3 regions of the Paenarthrobacter sp. 2TAF44 genome follow, and region 1 is predicted to be linked to each of the others. Evidence: riboswitches for the same ligand, from Rfam matches in the RefSeq annotation. Region 1 holds a riboswitch; each other region holds the start of a gene.
What was found. Region 1 has a riboswitch for S-adenosylmethionine ahead of AB4Z15_RS21290 (aminotransferase class V-fold PLP-dependent enzyme). Riboswitches for the same ligand answer to the same signal wherever they lie in the genome.

Region 1 (6,049 bases):
CGGTATCGATGCCCGCTCGGACGACGGACTGTCCGCGCGGCTGGACAGCCGCGCCGTTGCCGAATTGCGGGCCCACCTTGATGGAAAAGTGACTGTCATGCTGGGCCATTCAGGCGTCGGCAAGTCCACTATGGTTAACGCCCTGACCGGAGCCGAGCGGGCCACCGGTGGTGTCAACGCCGTCACAGGGCGGGGCCGGCACACGTCGTCGTCGGCGTTGGCCCTGAAGCTGGCAGACGCGCCTCCAGGTAGCTGGATCATCGATACACCCGGTATCCGCTCCTTCGGACTGGCGCACGTGGACCCCGACCGCATCCTGCATTCCTTCCCCGATTTGGAACCGGGCACCGAAGCTTGCGATCGCGGCTGCAAGCACGATGCCAACGCCATCAATTGCGGACTGGACGCGTGGGTGAACGAGGGACACGCCGGTCCTTCCGGGGTGACCCGCTTGTCTTCGCTCCGGCGGCTGCTGGGCGCGGACCCGCGTTTGGAAGCGAAAGAGACCAAAGAACTGGGTACCGTCAACTAAGCATTGGTGCAAGGCGATCCCAACTGCAGGGAACGTTTCACGATAGTTTGGTGGCATGACCCAACCCGTTTCCAGCTACAACGATGACCTCCGACTGGCCCACGTGCTGGCGGATTCCGTGGATGCCCAAACCATGGACCGCTTCAAGGCCTTGGATCTGCAGGTCGAGACCAAGCCTGACCTCACGCCAGTGACGGATGCCGACAAGGCTGCGGAAGAAGCCATTCGTGGCCAATTGTCGCGCTCGCGCCCCCGTGACGCCGTCCTCGGCGAGGAGTTCGGCAGCAGCGGCCACGGCTCCCGGCGTTGGATCATCGACCCCATCGACGGCACCAAGAACTTCGTTCGGGGAGTTCCTGTATGGGCTACCCTGATCGCACTTGTTGACGAAGGCGAGCCGGTCGTCGGACTTGTCAGTGCTCCGGCGCTGAGCAAGCGTTGGTGGGCAGCAAAGGACATGGGCGCCTATATGGGCCGCTCCCTCGCGTCAGCCACCCGGCTCAAGGTGTCAAACGTTTCGCAGTTGGCAGATGCTTCAATGTCATATTCCAGCCTTTCCGGTTGGAAGGAACGCGGCAATCTGGACGAGTTCCTGGGGTTGACCGAAGACATCTGGCGCACGCGGGCCTATGGCGACTTCTGGTCCTATTGCCTGGTAGCTGAGGGTGCCGTGGATATCGCCTGCGAGCCAGAGTTGAATCTCTACGATATGGCAGCATTGGTTCCCATCGTGACGGAAGCCGGCGGCCGCTTCACGTCGTTGGAAGGCGAGGACGGCCCCTTTGGCGGCAACGCCCTGGCCACCAACTCCATCCTGCACTCAGAGGTCCTCAAGCGGCTAAACCCTGCTCTGGATGACCTCCTCTGACCCGGCGGCACCAACAAGCCAACCGGCTTTGCATAGAATTTTCGACGGCGGATGCCTCCTTTTCAGGGCGTCCGCCGTTTTTTCTTCGCCCAAAGCCTACTTTTCGGACCCTTCGTAACAATGTGCTTAACAAAGCGATTCGACTTTGGAGCAGGCCAGAGGAGTGCCCTAACCTCTTTACAGGTCACGAGTGCCAGCGCTAAACCCCGGTTTGCTGGCCGGCAACCCTCCATTCGCGGTGGGGTGCCCCGGGTGACGACCTGGCCGGTCCGGAACGGATACGGCAAGCGCGGATCCCCATAGGGGGTCCCTCTTGAGTGAGGTCCCATGAGCACTGCTACGTTCAACTCCACCGTTCTGCCGTCCCTTGCGGTCGAAGAAGCAGCGCACGAAGCCGCTGCAGGCAGGCCCCTGGCCGCCGTCACAGGCGCGGAGCTGCAAGCTCCCCTGATCCAGGGTGGCCACGTCCGCTACGCCAACCTTGACTACGGAGCATCCGCTCCAGCGCTGACAATTGTTTCTGCGTATCTCAATGAGATCCTCCCCTACTACGCCAGTGTCCACCGCGGCGCGGGCTACGCTTCCCAGATCAGCACCTCGGTCTACGAGAACTCCCGCAACATCGTCCGTGAATTCGTCGGCGGCCGTCCCGACGATTCCGTCATCTTCACCCGGAACACCACGGACTCGCTGAACCTGTTGGCAGGCTGCCTCCCGCAACTGGACGGAAAGCCAACGGGCGAGGTCCTTTACCTGGACATCGAGCACCATGCCAATCTCCTCCCCTGGCAGGGCGTCCCTCACCGCAGTGTCGTAGCTGCTTCGACACTGACAGCTACCCTGGCCAAGCTCCGCGAGGAACTTAGCCAAGGGGGCGTCTCGTTGCTCGCAGTCACCGGGGCCTCGAACGTGACCGGTGAGATCCTCCCGGTCGCCGAACTCGCAGCCCTTGCGCACGAATACGGTGCCCGGATTGTGGTGGACGCTGCGCAGCTTGCCCCCCACCGCCGCATCAACATCACCGAAGCGGACGTCGACTACATCGTGTTCTCCGGGCATAAGCTCTACGCTCCGTTCGGCGCCGGTGTTGTTGTGGGCCGTCCTGACTGGCTCGACGCCGGTACTCCCCACCTTGCCGGCGGTGGCGCTGTTCGTGAAGCCCGCCTCGACTCGGTCAGCTGGGCTTCAGGTCCCGCCCGCCACGAGGGCGGCTCCCCCAACGTCCTCGGCGCGGCAACATTGGCCCGCGCGACACAGGTGTTGGCAGGCCTGGACCAAGAAGCATGGCATGCCCATGAAGCTGCCATCCGCTCGTATCTCGTTCAGGGACTTGAAGCAATCGACGGCGTGACCGTCCACCGGATCTTCAGCGACTCCGAGGACACCATCGGCGTGGTCAACTTCTCGGTGGAAGGATTCGACGCCGGACTGGTGGCCGCCTACCTCGCTGCAGAACACGGTGTAGGACTTCGTGACGGCCGCTTCTGCGCCCATCCCCTGCTCAAGCGGCTAGGACTCCCTTCCGGTTCCCTGCGAGCCAGCTTCGGCGTGGGCTCCCGACTGGAGGATGCCACACGACTGCTGGCTGGTATCGAAGAACTCAAGCGCACGGGTCTCGGTTGGGACTATGTAGTGGATGAGGGACGCTGGGTACCTGCAAACGACCACCGCAGCTACCCGGAATGGGCACCAAACACCCCGGGCACCGCAGGGGCTGCGCCCTGCACGATTGACTGAAACGCACGTACTGTGCGGTAAATTCGTAGGGTAACTGGCGTTCGCGGTAAAGGAGTCTGTGCGTGGCCGTGCCTTCCGGCAGTGTTTCCGGCCGCGTTGGCAGGCCGGGTGGTCCCAAGCTGCATGCCACGCGCCGCCGCGAGCTGGGCCAGAGCTTCCAGGACGGCGGCGAACACTACGATCGCGTTCGGCCCGGCTATCCCACAGACTCAGTGGATTGGCTTCTCCCTCCTGGAGCGAAGTCCGCCGCGGATATTGGTGCAGGCACGGGAAAATTTACGGCACTGCTCGTGGACCGCGGCCTGCAGGTGGCCGCCGTCGATCCTTCCACAGACATGCTGGAGCAACTTCGAAAGTCCTGTCCCGGCGTTGAGGCGTTGGAGGGAACGGCCGAGGCAACAGGGCTGGCGGACTCAGCATTCGACGTCGTCAGCGTTGCCCAGGCATGGCATTGGTGTGACCCGCTGAAAGCCAGCACGGAAATCGACCGGATCCTGCGGCCCCACGGAGTACTCGGCCTGATATGGAACCAACTGGACACCTCCGTGCCCTGGGTTCACCGGTTGTCACGCATCATGCACGCCGGGGATGTGCACAAGCCCGGCTTCCGGCCAGTTATCGGACCGGAGTTCATGGGCTTGGAGAGCCATCTCACCAGCTGGGAGGACGCCGTGTCACCGGAGGACATCCTGGAGCTCACGAAATCGCGCAGCTACTACCTCCGCGCAAATGCAGCCACCCGCTTAAAGGTCATGGGCAACCTGGAGTGGTACCTCTTCGATCATCTGGGCCATGTCCGCGGCCAGCTCCTGGGATTGCCATATCTGACCACTACCTGGCGGGCCCGCAAGATCGACGGCGCCCCGCCACGGTAGGCTTGGTGTGTGAAGACCAGTACGCCCTCCTCCTCGATCGAGGACTACGTCAAGGTCATCTACTCCTATACGGAGTGGCAGGACAAACCAATTACGTCCTCGCAGCTTGCCCTGCGGCTTGGCGTTGCCAATTCCTCGGTGTCTGAAATGGTCCGTAAACTCAAGGACCAGGGCTTGGTGGACCACCAACCGTACAGTGCCATCAGGCTGACTCCGGAGGGCATGCGCCTGGCACTGTCAATGGTTCGGCGTCACCGCCTCATTGAGACATACCTCGTTGACGAACTCGGCTATAGCTGGGACGAAGTCCATGATGAAGCTGAGATGTTGGAACACGCGGTGTCCGATACCTTCATTGAGCGCATGGCCGCCAAGCTTGGCCATCCCCTCCGGGATCCTCACGGCGACCCGATTCCCTCGGCTGACGGATCGGTGGAACTTCCCCACGCCTACCGCATGATCGAGTTGGACGAAGGCCACTCAGGCCGCATCACCCGGATCAGCGATGAAAATCCTGACCTTCTTCGCTATCTCGCCTCGGAAAAGATCACCTTGGACGCGCCCGTGGAAGTGGTGGGGCGCAAACCATTCGGCGGAGCGCTGGTTGTTCGGATTGGCAGCGGACCTCAACGCCGCGAATTCGATCTCGCGGACGAGGTTACAGCGGCACTTTGGGTCCAAAGCGCCGAAATCCACGAAGGCTGCGTGCTTCCCGCGCGCTGACTTGTGCGCTGCAGAGGCACGTGGCACAGGCTAGCTGCGCTGGCCGGCCGGCCCGCCGTCGTCGGACGCTGGATCCGGTGCACTGTCAGCGGCAGCTGCCGCTTCGGGCACCGGGTTGCGGATCCCGACGGCGGACGCCACCGCCCCGACAACGAACAGTGCCGCCGTAACAATCAAGGCGTTGTACAAGCCCTGCCGTGTAAACACCGGACCAACGATCAGGCCGGCAAAGGCAATGCAGATGAGGCCGGCAATACGGGCCACGGCGTTGTTGACCGCCGAACCAATCCCGGCCTCTTCCTGCGGTACCGCACCCAGAATCGCTGCGGTGAGTGGCGCCACGAGGGTGGTGAGTCCCAAGCCAAAGACGATCTGGCCTGGCAGCACCTGGGCCCAGTAGTTCAGCGGCTCCTGGATGGAGAGGGACATCAGAAAGCCCACACCGCATAACAACGGCCCCACGGTCATGAACCATCGCGGACCATATTTTCCAGCCAGCCCACCGAAGTAGGACGCAGTCAGCATCAGGATGACGGTCGCTGGAAGCAAGGCAATTCCCGCGATCGTAGCGCCCATCCCTCCAACCTGTTGGAGGTAGATTCCCAGGACGAAGAATCCGAGGGATATCCCGCCGTAGATCGCGAGCGTGGCAAGGTTGCCCCAACCAAAGTTCCTTATGGCAAACAGCCTCAAGGGCAGCATCGGCTCCTTGGTCCTTGCCTCGTGGACCAGGAACAACACCATTGCCACCACGCCGGCCAGGAGCGGCAGCCACACCTGGACGCTCGCCCAACCCATCCGGCCCTGTTCAATGAAGGCATAGACGGGACCACCGAGTCCGATCATTGCCAGAACAGCGCCGAGGTAGTCGATTCCCTTGCTCTTGTCCCTGGCCGCATCCGACGCCCGAAGGCCTGCGAGCACCGGCCAGATGGCGACGGCAGGAACAACGTTGATGAAGAAAATCACCCGCCACGACAGCAGGTCTACAGAGACTCCACCAATCAGCGGTGCGACGATGGCGGCGGCACTGGTCCATCCGGACCATTGGCCGATCGCTTTGGACTGGGAAGGCCCGGAGAACGATGTAACGATCATTGCCAACGAGCTGGGCACCAGGAGGGCGCCTGCAATACCTTGAAGTGCGCGGGACACCACCAGGACTTCCCCGTTCCAGGCCAGGCCGCACATCACCGATGTCAGGGCAAAGCCCGCCAGCCCCCATTCGAGGATCCGAGCCCGGCCAAAGTGGTCCGATAATGAACCGGCCACCAGAATGAGGGCCCCGAGGGTCAACAGATAGGCATCCACCAC
Region 2 (6,049 bases), on a different contig from region 1:
CCTGCGCGCCGAAGTACTCATCGTACTGGGCCTGTCTCTGGGCCAATCAGCCGTGTACTCCGTGGTGCAACTTCTGGACAAGATGACACGCGCGCCGTTGTCCGAGGCAACTTCGACGCTTAACAGGTCCCAAAGCACCCGCGAGTATTTCGATCTCACGTACCAACTGCTGGACATTATCTTCGCTTTGGTTCCGGTGGTCCTGGTGTTCTACTTCCTGTCATCGCATTCACAGGGTGGCCGGGAAGGTGCAAGTGGCTCAGGCTTTGCCCGATTGGGGTTCAATTTCGCGCGCCCGGGCAAGGACCTTTTGCAGGGGCTGGGCCTCGCAGCCGCAATTGGCATCCCTTCACTTGGCTTGTACGCTGCTGGCCGTGCCCTCGGAATCACCACCGCCATTGTGCCCAGCGGCCTGGAGGCTTACTGGTGGACTGTGCCTGTGCTGATTCTCTCCGCCGTTCGCCATGCGATCGTTGAGGAAGTGATCGTCGTCGGCTACCTCCTGGACCGCTTCGGAAAATTCGGCTGGAGCACCCCGTTGGCCATTGTGGTAAGCGCGGCGCTTCGTGGCAGCTACCACTTGTACCAAGGTTTCGGACCGTTCATCGGCAACTTCGCCATGGGATTGGTCTTCGCCTGGCTCTATACCAAGACGAAGCGGGTGATGCCTTTGGTGATTGCGCATGCGCTGCTGGACATCGTCGCGTTCGTTGGCTTCAGCCTCTTCGGCAAGGCGATAGGCCTGGGTTAGGCATCAATTAAAGAAATTCGGCCGCCATCGGTGGGTGACGTCGTTGGCACCCGCTGATGGCGGCCGAAGCTTGACCGGACACACAGGACCGGGGAGGGGAGCAGGCCCCCAAGGGAAGTGACGCGTCAGATGGTGACGGCGCCGGAGGCTGTTTCGAAAGTGACGGACATGATGCCAGGCGTACCGTGCGGGGCCATCCACTGGACAGCGACGTCCTCGAGCGGCTTCTCAACGGGTTCGCCCAGCCATTCGGTGACGCGTTCCGCCGAGCCCGCAATGGTGAGGCTGGACATCTTGACGTCACTGTCATAGACCTTGGACGGGTGCAGTGAGGGGTCGCCCTCCCACTTGAGCAGGTACGGCACCTGGGGATCGGCGATCAAGCCGAGAATGCCGATCTGCTGCCACACGAGTTCGCGGCCATCCGGGAACTTGCGGTTGCCCGGAACTGCGGAACGGCCGAGGCGTTCTTCGAAGGGGGCGAGGTCGTCAACGGCGACGCACCAGCCCATCCAACCGCCGCCAGCCGCCGAGCGTGCTCGGACTGCCTGGCCAAAGGGTGCCTTGTCAGAAGCAGGATGGTCCAGGACCTCTACGACTTCCAGGTATTTGTTATCCGCCAAGGGAATGATCATGTTCCGGGTACCGAAGCGCGGGTGCACTCCGCCCCGGACTGCGTCCACTCCCAGAGCTGCGGAAATTCGTTCGGTAGTGGCCAAAAGGCCATCTCGTTCACAAGCGTAAGAGACGTGATCCATGCGCATGGCTTCATCTTGGCACTTTGTGATCGGGGTCTCAGCTAAGGGAAGCCTAACTAACATGGGACCTTGCTGTATGCCATTCGACTGCGTCATGCCGGGTCGCCCAAAGACCGAAAAATACTGCCTTCGTCACAAAGCTGTCCAAGTACCCGGGCGCTTCCTAGACTGGCCCCAGCCCACGCCTACAGCGATCAACGGCAAACCCGCGCGCCACTAAGAGGAGAATTCAATGTCCCAAGGATGGTCTTTCGAAACCCGCCAGATCCACGCAGGGCAGGAGCCTGACTCTGCCACGGGAGCGAGGTCGCTTCCGATCTACCAGACCACGTCCTTCGTTTTCCCCAGCGCAGAGAGCGCAGCCAACCGCTTTGCCTTGGCCGAGCTCGCCCCGATCTACACCCGAATCGGCAACCCGACTCAGGATGCCGTTGAGCAGCGGATCGCCAGCCTCGAAGGCGGGCTGGGCGCATTGCTCCTCAGTTCAGGACAGGCCGCGGAAACCTTCGCCATCCTGAACATTGCCGAGGCCGGTGACCATGTCGTCGCCAGCCCCAGCCTGTACGGCGGCACCTACAACCTGCTGGCACACACACTGAAGAAGTTCGGTATCTCCGTGACGTTCGTGGAAGACCCGGACAACCTGGACCAGTGGCGCGACGCCGTGCAGCCCAACACCAAGCTGTTCTTCGGCGAGGTGGTGTCCAATCCGCGCCAGGACGTGCTGGACATCGAAGGGATTTCACGCACTGCGCATGAAGCTGGCGTGCCGCTGATCGTGGATAACACGCTCTCCACCCCATACCTCATCCGTCCCATCGAATGGGGTGCGGACATTGTGGTGCACTCGGCTACCAAGTATCTGGGCGGCCACGGTGCGGCGATCGCCGGCGTGATCGTGGACTCCGGAAACTTTGATTTCGGCAAGGACCCGGAACGCTTCCCTGGATTCAATACTCCGGACCCCAGCTACAACGGACTCGTTTACGCCCGGGACCTTGGCAAGGACGGCGCGCTCGGAGCCAACCTCTCCTACATTCTCAAGGCCCGCGTGCAGTTGCTGCGCGATCTGGGTTCGGCCGTTTCCCCGTTCAACGCCTTCCTCATCGCCCAAGGGCTGGAAACCCTGAGCCTGCGCGTCGAGCGTCACGTCTCGAACGCCACCAAAGTGGCTGAATGGCTGGAAGCCCACGACGACGTCGAATCGGTTGCCTTCGCGGGTCTGCCGTCCAGCCCTTGGTACGACCGTGGCCGTAAGTACGGGCCGAAGGGTACCGGCGCAGTGGTGGCATTCAACATCAAGGGTGGCGTCGAGGCCGGCAAGCGATTCGTCGATGGCCTGGAGCTGCACTCCCATGTTGCCAACATCGGTGACGTCCGCTCGCTGGTTATCCACCCGGCGTCGACTACCCACAGCCAGCTCACGGTCGAACAGCAGCTGGTTGCGGGCGTGTATCCCGGCCTTGTCCGCCTGTCGGTGGGAATCGAGCACGTGGACGACATCATTGCTGACTTGGAGGCTGGTTTCCGGGCTGCCAAGGGCGCTTAGCGGGGCGGCCGCCCGCCGACGAAAATTCGCCGGGCGGCCCTTCTCGCTGCGTGTTCCTGAACGAAGGGACCCCAAACCGTCACACAGCTGTCACATTCTTCGCCAAAACAGCGGTATTTTTCCTAGACTCTACGTATTAGGTCATGAGTGCCAGTGACAGCCCCGGCTTGCTGGCCGGCAACCCTCCTCCGCGGTGGGGTGCCCCGGGTGAAGACCTGGCCTGTCGCACGCAAGGCGGCAGGCAAGCGCGAGGTTAGGTGTCAAAGGAATGACCATTACTGCTACAGCACCCCCAAAACCGGGCAAAGAAGACGGGACGGTCAAGTACGCCGGCGTAGGTTCGCTGGAACTTGAAGCCGGCGGTTTTCTCCCGGATGTTGTGCTGGCCTACGAAACCTGGGGGCAGCTGAACGAAGATGCGTCCAACGCCGTCCTCGTTCAGCACGCACTGACGGGCAGCACGCACGTGGCCCGCGGTGCCACCGACGAGGAAGGCTGGTGGGAGCAACTCGTTGGTCCCGGCGCGACGATCGACACCAACCGGTTCTTCGTTATCTCCATCAACATTGTGGGCGGCTGTTACGGCAGCACGGGACCATCGTCCCAGGCTCCGGACGGGCGGCCTTGGGGATCCCGCTTTCCTCTCATCACGTTGCGCGACAGCACCGTGGCTGAAGCCCGTCTCGCGGATGCATTGGGCATCAAGGCATGGCACGCAGTCCTCGGCGGTTCCATGGGCGGGGCGCGGGCACTTGAGTGGGCGGTGACCTTCCCTGAGCGTGTTCAGAGGTGCGCAGTAATTTCTGTCGGCGCCTACAGCACAGCTGAGCAAATCGCTTTCGCCCAGTCGCAGACGCTCGCCATCCGCCAGGACCCGAACTTCAACAACGGCGATTACTACGGTGGACCAACTCCCGAGGCGGGCCTTGCCCTGGCCCGACGGATAGCGCATATCACGTACCGATCAGCCCTGGAGCTTGATTTCCGCTTCGGCCGCGAAGCCCAGCACCAAGAGACGCCCCTGGCTGCTCCGGTCCTGGGGGAGCGTGGCCGCTACCAGGTGGAAAGCTACCTCGACCACCAAGGCACCAAGCTGGTGCGCCGGTTCGATGCCAACAGTTACATCGCCATCACCGAGGCACTCATGTCCCACGACATCAGCCGTGGCCGGGGCACCTTGCAGGAAGCCTTGGCCGGCGCCACTGCTGAATTCTTTGTGGCAGCCGTCGACTCGGACCGCCTCTACTTCCCGGCCCAGTCATTGGAACTGGCACAAAACCTGCCAGGCAACGTCCCCGTCCACGTGATCGAGGCCCCCATCGGGCACGACGGCTTCCTCACCGAAATCGGGCAACTGTCAGCCCAACTGCATCAGGCCTTCTTCGCGTAAGCCGGCTCAGCCGTTCATGATCTCGCCGCGCTGCTTCATGTAGTCCTCCATGGCGATCTCGCCGTTGCTGAACTTGAGGTCCAGCTCGGCCAGCTTGCGAGCACGGAAGCCTTGCTGCTCAGAGCCGCTGTTGCTGGGAAACGTAGGTGAAGAAGCGTTCGACGGCGGTCCCGCCGGCGGTTGCGCGTCGGCAGGACGGATGGTGGTGGGCTCCCCGGGATAGCCCGGGTAGTTCGGAGTGGGATACCCCTGCGCCGGATAATTCGGTGCTGGAAGATTCTGCGGGGGATAGCCGGGGCCAGGGTAGTTCTGGCCAGGATAGTTCTGACCCGGGAAGCTACGGTCTTGGAAATTACGGTCCTGAAGCCGCCGCGCCCGGGACCTGTTGTACAGGCGGATCCCCATGGGAATCAGCCACGAGCAGACGATGATCCAGAAGATCAGATTGTTCACGGTGCAGGCCTCCTAGGTCTTAACCCAGCTTAGTCCTGCGGTTTCACACCAGCTTGGTCTCCATGCCCAGGAACCTCCCGTATCGTTCCGCCTCGGCCTCCAACGCTTGTTGTTCCGCTGTTGTGAAGGGTCGATTTACTCTGACGTCGAGTTCGCAGATCCCACCGGAGAATCCGTGACGCCACCATCCGGCCAACCTGCCCTCCAGCAACACGACGTGAATGGGAGCATCGCCCTCCGGGAAATAGGGAGCCCTTCCGCCGAGGTAGTGCCTCGATTGGGAATAGCCCATCACGTACTCGTCATAACACTGGATGAGATCCACGCGGGGGAGCCGCGGCCCATCGTCAGCTGGCGGAGTCGCTGCAAAGGCTTCGACGTCTTCTGCTGGCAAGCAGAAGTCCAGGCCGTCAATCGCCACAGTCGCCAAGGCGCCTGGAAGGGACTCTTCAGCTATCTGCAAGCCAAGCCGCACATCCTTCATGGTCAGTCCGGACCAGGCGGCACAGTCCTTGATGGTGGCGGGCCCCCGGCTGGTGAAGTATCGCAGCGCCAGCTGGCCCAAAGCCCATTCTCGGTCGTCCCCGATCAAGGGCGCGTTGCCAGTGGCGGGCACACGTTCGTGGAACAAGGCGTAGGTCTGTTTGAGCGCACCCCCTGCAGAACGGACCGGGGCGCCGCTCACCAGGATTTTGCTGATCTCTGCGTGCATGAGGTGGTAAACGAGGCCTAGTCCTTTCCCGGGGAGCCCCGCCTGTTCCAGTACCCCGGCTAATTCTTCGCGTGTTTTGTGGGCTCCACCGGCCACGGCTTCGGCAAGGATGTCTCCGCTCCTGGCAGCGGCATGCTCATCAACTCCCGTCTGCCTGTACATGCCTTTGTTGCCTTGATGAAGGCGATCCGCAGACAATCCCATCAACCAGCCGAGGTCCTCACGATGCACAAAATGCCACGTTGGCCGCAGGATATGCGTCCGGAGGATCCTGCCGTCAGCCACCGCCTGCTCCACCTCATTGGCAGTGGTCCTGGGCGTTCGCTGGGCAAGGCTCCACCTCGCATAGGGAAACTCCTGCGACTGCACGGCAAGGAGGTTTCGCAGCACGTTATCAATGCTTTCACCGTAAGGATCACGCAACTGCTGACGCCGA
Region 3 (6,049 bases), on a different contig from region 1:
AAGCGCGACGTCGGCAAGTTCCGCCAGCTGCTGCAGGCGCACCAAGGCGAGGGTGCCGGCCCCCACCGAGTAGGCGTTTGCGCTGACCAGGGCCAGGGCCTCACCGGGCGCGAGCCGCAGCGGCTGTAGACCGGCGTCGGCGAGCGCTTTCGCCCCGGGCACCAAGGTGCCGTTCGCATCGATCGCTTCACCTTCACCGATGGCGACGGCGGCGACGGCGGCGAGCTGGGTGAGGTCCGAGGAGCCCACTGAGCCTTCGCCCGGGATGGCGGGAAAAACTCCACGGTTGAGCATTTCGGCATAAAACTGGGCCGTCTCGGGCCGGACACCGGAGCCGCCGCGGCTGAAACCGATGAGCCGGGTGAGGATCACTGCGCGGGAAGAAGGCCGGTCCAGATAGTCGCCCACGCCGCTGTTGTGGTATCTGACTACTTGGATTTGATAGGCAAGAACCGACCCCTCCTCCACAGTCGTATCCCGTCCGGACCCAAGGAGGGTGTTGAGGCCGTAGATTCTCTGCCCTGAGGTCGACGCGCGCTCAAGCACTTCGCGTGAGCGGCTGATCAAAGACAACGCATCGTGGTTGAGTTTCACGTGAAACGCCGGATCCAAGGCAGCCTTCGCCACGCTTTCAGGGTCCACCGGCGATGTGCCGATCAGCAGGGCCCTGAGCTCGGAAGTCCTGGGCACGGGGATTGGTTCGGAAGACATGGTCAGAAGTCCAGAAGATTCTGGCGGAAGCCGCCGACGCCGTAACTCTTCCTCAACAGGCCGCGGCGGCGCAGTTCGGGAGTCAGCTTGTCCAAGACGCCGTGCACGGTGACGGGGTCCACGAACCCCGAGAAGAGGAAGCCGTCCCCACCCACGGCCTCGCCGGTCTCCTCAAGGTAGTCGGCGATTTCACCAACCGTGCCGATGATCGAATCGCCGGCACCACCGCTGCGTGCCTGAAGGATCTGGCGCAGGGTAGACCCCGGAGGCGCTGCCTTGGCGAAGTGCTCCAAGGTGCCTTGGTTGCTGTTGGTGCTCAATTCAGGCAACGGCGCATCGAGGTCGAACTGCTTGAAGTCGATCACGGACAGGTAGGAGATCGAGTTGAGCTGGCTGTCGATATCACGCTGGGTAAGCTCCCGGCGCTGCGCCCGCAACTCATCAGCCTCGGCTGATGAGCCAACCACGGTGGGCTTCAGCACGAAAAGTACCTTGACGTCGTCGGGGTTCCTGCCAGCCTTGGCAGCCTCGGCACGGATGGAATCCCGGTAGGCCTTCATGCCGTCAGCGCCACGCGCCAACGCGATCGCGACGTCGGCGTGCCCACCTGCGAACGCTTTGCCCCGAGGAGAAGCACCCGCCTGCACCAGTACGGGCTCCTCCGGCAGGGGTGCGGTGTTAAGGGGACCGCGGACCTTGAAGAAGTCGCCCTGGTGGTTAATAGGGTGCACTTTGGTGTGGTCGGCGAATCTGCCGGCCTCAACGTCCTCGAGCACCGCGTCAGGTTCCCAGCTCCGCCAAAGCCTCCGTACGACGTCGACGAATTCCTCCGCCTTCTCATACCGAAGGTCGTGTTCAATCTGCTGGTCCAAACCGTAATTCTGTGCTGCCAGGTCACTGCCGGAAGTGACAACGTTCCAGCCCAGCTGCCCCTCGGAGAAGTGCTGCAGCGTGGCCAGCAGCCGGGCGGCTGTGAAGGGCGGATAGAAGGATGCGCTGACGGTCGGCACAATCCCAAGGTGCTTGGTGGCGGACAGAAGGTACGGGACCAGCGCCAAAGGATCATGCTTAGGCGCAAAGGAGGCGTGTGCCAGCGAGACCTCGGCAGTGCCGCCATAAGTATCAGGAACAGTAAGGGAATCCTCGATGATGAAAAGGTCAAGGCCGGATTGCTCGAACGCGCGCACGGCGTCTTGATACAGGGCAGGTTTCTTCCAGTCGTAGCCCAGGCTGTAGCCGGGAGTTCCCCAGCCCTGGACACCGAAACCGTGCCCCACGAACCATCCAAAATGCAGCATGGGCTTGAGTGTAGGGCTGCCTTGTCCGTTCACCGCGACCTGATTTCTTGCGAAGTTACAGGGGGTCGTACTGCGTCAATTATGCTCCCGGGACGTCACATTTAGGCTGCTACTCCAGCATGGGCCGGTTACGCAACATGACGACCGCGTAACCGCTTGCAAGTGCGGGCCGCCGCCGCGGGATGTTACGTTTTTCTTGAGTAATGAGCACCAGCGCCAAGCCCTGACTTGCTGGTCGGCAACCCTCTCTCCGGCGGGGTGCCTCAGGTGACTACTCGGCGTATCGACACTTCGAACTGCAAGCGTGACTGAGGAGCACCAGCCAATGCCTGAACCCACTGAAGAAAAACTCTCCTACCGCCTGATTACAGGTCCGGATACCCGTGAATTCTGTGAGCGGATCACCACGGCCCTCGCCGACGGCTACGTGCTCCACGGCAGCCCGGCAGCCACGTTCAATGGCACGGATGTCATCGTGGCGCAGGCCGTCGTCCTGCCCACTGCCATCGCCAACGCAGACGCCGCCGTCGCGAATGCTGTTGACCAGTTGGAGAACGACGACGAAGAAGAAGCATTCGAGGGACACGCATGAGTTACGCAGGTGACCTGACCCCGCAGGACGCGTGGGCCAAGCTTGAAGAAGGCGCAATCCTGGTAGACGTCCGCACCGAGGCCGAGTGGGCACACATCGGCATTCCGGACACCAAAGCCACAGAGAACGATCCCCTGTTCATTCAGTGGAACCTCGCCGGCGGCATTCCCAACTCCCGTTTCCTCGAGGACCTGCAGCAGCAGGCACCCGAGGGCGAGGGCGTGGAACTCGTTTTCATTTGCCGCTCAGGCCAGCGCTCCATCTCTGCTGCCATCGCCGCGACGCAGGCCGGATTCACCGCCTACAACGTCCTCGAGGGCTTCGAAGGTGACCCGGACCGGTATGGCGAACGCACCATCAACGGCTGGAAGAACCGTGGCCTGCCGACCAACCTGGGGAACGACTAAGTGACTTTCAATCCCGATGCCGCCAGCTGGAGCCCTGACACCCAGGCAGTACGCGGTGGCCTTGACCGTACCAACTTCCAGGAGACGTCCGAACCCGTTTTCCTGAACTCCGGCTTCGTCTACGAATCCGCTGCCGCCGCCGAACGCGCCTTCACTGGCGAGGACGAACGCTTCGTTTACTCCCGTTACGGCAACCCGTCCGTGGCCACGTTCCAAGAGCGGTTGCGGTTGCTCGAAGGAACCGAGGCTTGCTTTGCGACGGCGTCCGGCATGTCCGCGGTGTTCACCGCCTTGGGTGCCCTGTTGGCTGCGGGTGATCGCGTGGTTGCCGCCCGCTCCCTGTTCGGCTCGTGCTTCGTGATCCTCAATGAGATCCTGCCGCGCTGGGGCGTAGAGACCGTGTTTGTCGATGGTCCCGACCTCGATCAGTGGCGTGCTGCCCTCTCCGAACCCACCACCGCTGTGTTCTTCGAGTCGCCGTCCAACCCGATGCAGGAAATCGTGGACATCGCCGCCGTCAGCGAGCTCGCGCATGCAGCGGGAGCGACCGTCGTCGTCGACAACGTCTTTGCCACTCCCCTGCTGCAGCGTTGCGGTGACTTGGGCGCAGACGTCATTGTTTACTCCGGCACCAAGCACATCGATGGCCAGGGGCGCGTCCTCGGCGGCGCGATCATGGGTACCAAGGAATTCATCGATGGCCCGGTCAAACAGTTGATGCGGCACACCGGACCGTCGCTCTCCGCGTTCAACGCATGGGTGTTGACCAAGGGACTGGAGACCATCGGCCTGCGCGTGAACCACAGCTCGGCCTCCGCTTTGAAAATCGCGGAATGGCTTGAGCAGCAACCTGCCATTAGCTGGGTCAAGTACCCCTTGTTGAAATCGCACCCGCAGTACGAACTGGCGGCGAAGCAGATGAAGGCCGGCGGTACTGTGCTGACGTTCGAGCTGCTGCCCTCTTCCGGGCGGTCCGCCAAAGACGCCGCGTTCGCGTTGCTGGACGGTCTGCGCGTCATCGACATCTCCAACAACCTGGGCGACTCCAAGTCCCTCATCACGCATCCGGCCACCACCACCCACCGGGCCATGGGGCCTGAAGGTCGCGCGGCCATTGGGTTGAGCGACGGCGTGGTCCGTTTGTCCGTGGGCCTGGAAGATGTAGACGATCTCATTCTGGATCTGGAGAAGGCCCTCAAACAGGTCTAACCTGTCTCGCATGAGCGGGAATCATCCCTATCGCCGTGCCGGAGCGGTCATCGTTGCCGGCACGGCGATCTGGTTTGCAGGTATTTCGCCGGTGTCGCGCGTCTACATCACCCCCGACGCCGCCGAACGCCTTCGTATGCTTGAGGCCGGCCAGCGTGGCTGGGTTGTTGGGCAGCACCTTGCAGCGGCTGGAACCGTCGCGGTGCCTGTGGGATTCGCAGCCTTTGCCCGTCGTCTCCCGGGCGGACGGGCGAAGCGGTGGGCAATTGCAGCCGCGGCCTCTTTGCTGGCAGGGGCCCCGCTCTTTGTGTCGAGTTTGTCCCGCCGGGCCTCGGACCTGGAACGCTTTGCCTACGGCCGGGGATCCAATGCGCCATTCCTCGCCTACTCCGGGCTCCACGTTCTTGCCTTGGCTGCGCTGGGCGGAAGCCTCCTGGCATCGCCCGCCAAACGATGGATCGGGGTCACGGCTGCAGCCAGCGCGCCCATCTACGGCGCCATCCTTGTGGCCAAGAAGGACATCCCGCCGTTAGTGTTCTACCTTGTCGAGGGCTTAGCGGGGGCGTACCTGATGACGTGGGAAGAGGCTGACTCTGCAGAAGCCTAGGGCCTGCGGACCCTGGTCAGGATGGGCGCCGGATCCTTGTGCGAGTCTGCGGTAGCGCCACGAATCGTCGCCTTCACCGCATGCCCAACCACCGCCCCCAAGGCCTCGTTGCTGGGCGGGCTTCCCGGCGGATTTTGTGCGTCACGTTGCCGGTTGTTGAAACGTTCTGCTGCTTCGCGTTGCTCCCGTGCTCCGTTCCCGCGCTCAAGAATGTCCGAGATTCCGGCCTTCACGAGCTCCAGTTCACCTTGATCGTCCAGGACAGGACTCAGGTAATCCACCAAAGCCCAGACCACATCCGCTGCCGGTTGGGGACGGAAGTCGCCAAAGTCCAAGAGGTCTCCGCGAAGTCCCGAATTACTCGCTTGCCAACTCGCCATCCGGAGCAGGGCCGTCGGCACCGAGGCGGGCTCAACGCCGTCGAGCATTTCCAGGGAAGCGGTCTCAACCAATGCCCTCACAAGCACTGCTATCAAAGCTGCGTCTTCCGAGCGGAGGCACACGTCAGCCACCCTCACTTCCACCGTGGGATGGTTGCGGGAGATGCGGGCGTCGAAGTAGATCATGCCCTCGTCAAGGAGCACCCCCGTGTCCAGGAGGCGCTGGACCATGCGCCGGTAGGCAGTCAACGAGCCAAAAACGGCAGAAGGCCCGGACGTCGGCCACCGGTTCCAGGCCTGGATCCGGTAGCTCTCGAAACCCGTGGGCAGCCCACGCCAGTATGGGGAATTGGCGCTGATGGCCGTTAAAACAGCAAGTTTGTCGCGAATGTGATCGAGGACCACCACGCCCTCTTCAGGCGACTCCACGGCAGTGTGCACATGGAAGCCGCACGTCAGTTGCTCGTGGGCCGTCAACCCGAAGCGTTCAAGCATCACGGCAAAGCGCGGATCTGGAGTCGTATGGGTGTTCTTAGCCAGGGGTGATGTGGCAAGCGCGGCCACCCGGGCGTTGTGTTTCCTGGCACCGTCATTGGCCATCGCACGTCCGCGCCGGATCTGCTGGAGGAGCTCACTGTAGCTATGGCACGGGCGGGTCTGGGTTTCGATTTGTTCCAGCTTCAGTTCGTGGCTCAGCCCCATCCCTGTTTCAGGCGCGGGTTCCGTGCCTGCCAGCAGTGCATCCGCGAGGGCCAAGGGCTCGCCCGTCACAGGATCGACGATGAGTAGCTCTTCCTCCACCCCGAAAGTCCGCATGGCACCATTCTGCTTCATGCGGCCCGGGA

Region 2: linked by a shared signal. The riboswitch ahead of metX (homoserine O-acetyltransferase MetX) and the one ahead of AB4Z15_RS21290 (aminotransferase class V-fold PLP-dependent enzyme) in region 1 are both predicted to bind S-adenosylmethionine.
Region 3: linked by a shared signal. The riboswitch ahead of AB4Z15_RS02830 (DUF1737 domain-containing protein) and the one ahead of AB4Z15_RS21290 (aminotransferase class V-fold PLP-dependent enzyme) in region 1 are both predicted to bind S-adenosylmethionine.

Annotation. Positions count from the first base shown of each region.
Region 1 covers NZ_JBFRFP010000028.1:22,108-28,156, reverse strand. The annotation lists gene rsgA (ribosome small subunit-dependent GTPase A) at 1-532, shown strand, start outside; gene hisN (histidinol-phosphatase) at 588-1,400, shown strand; SAM riboswitch class IV at 1,583-1,696, shown strand; gene AB4Z15_RS21290 (aminotransferase class V-fold PLP-dependent enzyme) at 1,728-3,137, shown strand; gene AB4Z15_RS21285 (class I SAM-dependent methyltransferase) at 3,200-4,012, shown strand; gene AB4Z15_RS21280 (metal-dependent transcriptional regulator) at 4,022-4,735, shown strand; gene AB4Z15_RS21275 (MFS transporter) at 4,766-6,049, opposite strand, start outside.
Region 2 covers NZ_JBFRFP010000007.1:41,332-47,380, forward strand. The annotation lists gene AB4Z15_RS08790 (CPBP family intramembrane glutamic endopeptidase) at 1-751, shown strand, start outside; gene AB4Z15_RS08795 (VOC family protein) at 877-1,515, opposite strand; gene AB4Z15_RS08800 (bifunctional o-acetylhomoserine/o-acetylserine sulfhydrylase) at 1,742-3,058, shown strand; SAM riboswitch class IV at 3,198-3,312, shown strand; gene metX (homoserine O-acetyltransferase MetX) at 3,327-4,448, shown strand; gene AB4Z15_RS08810 (hypothetical protein) at 4,455-4,901, opposite strand; gene AB4Z15_RS08815 (winged helix DNA-binding domain-containing protein) at 4,945-6,049, opposite strand, start outside.
Region 3 covers NZ_JBFRFP010000002.1:81,790-87,838, reverse strand. The annotation lists gene AB4Z15_RS02840 (aromatic amino acid ammonia-lyase) at 1-711, opposite strand, end outside; gene AB4Z15_RS02835 (NtaA/DmoA family FMN-dependent monooxygenase) at 714-2,042, opposite strand; SAM riboswitch class IV at 2,209-2,320, shown strand; gene AB4Z15_RS02830 (DUF1737 domain-containing protein) at 2,335-2,601, shown strand; gene AB4Z15_RS02825 (rhodanese-like domain-containing protein) at 2,598-3,008, shown strand; gene AB4Z15_RS02820 (O-succinylhomoserine sulfhydrylase) at 3,009-4,217, shown strand; gene AB4Z15_RS02815 (hypothetical protein) at 4,228-4,824, shown strand; gene AB4Z15_RS02810 (glutamate--cysteine ligase 2) at 4,821-6,020, opposite strand.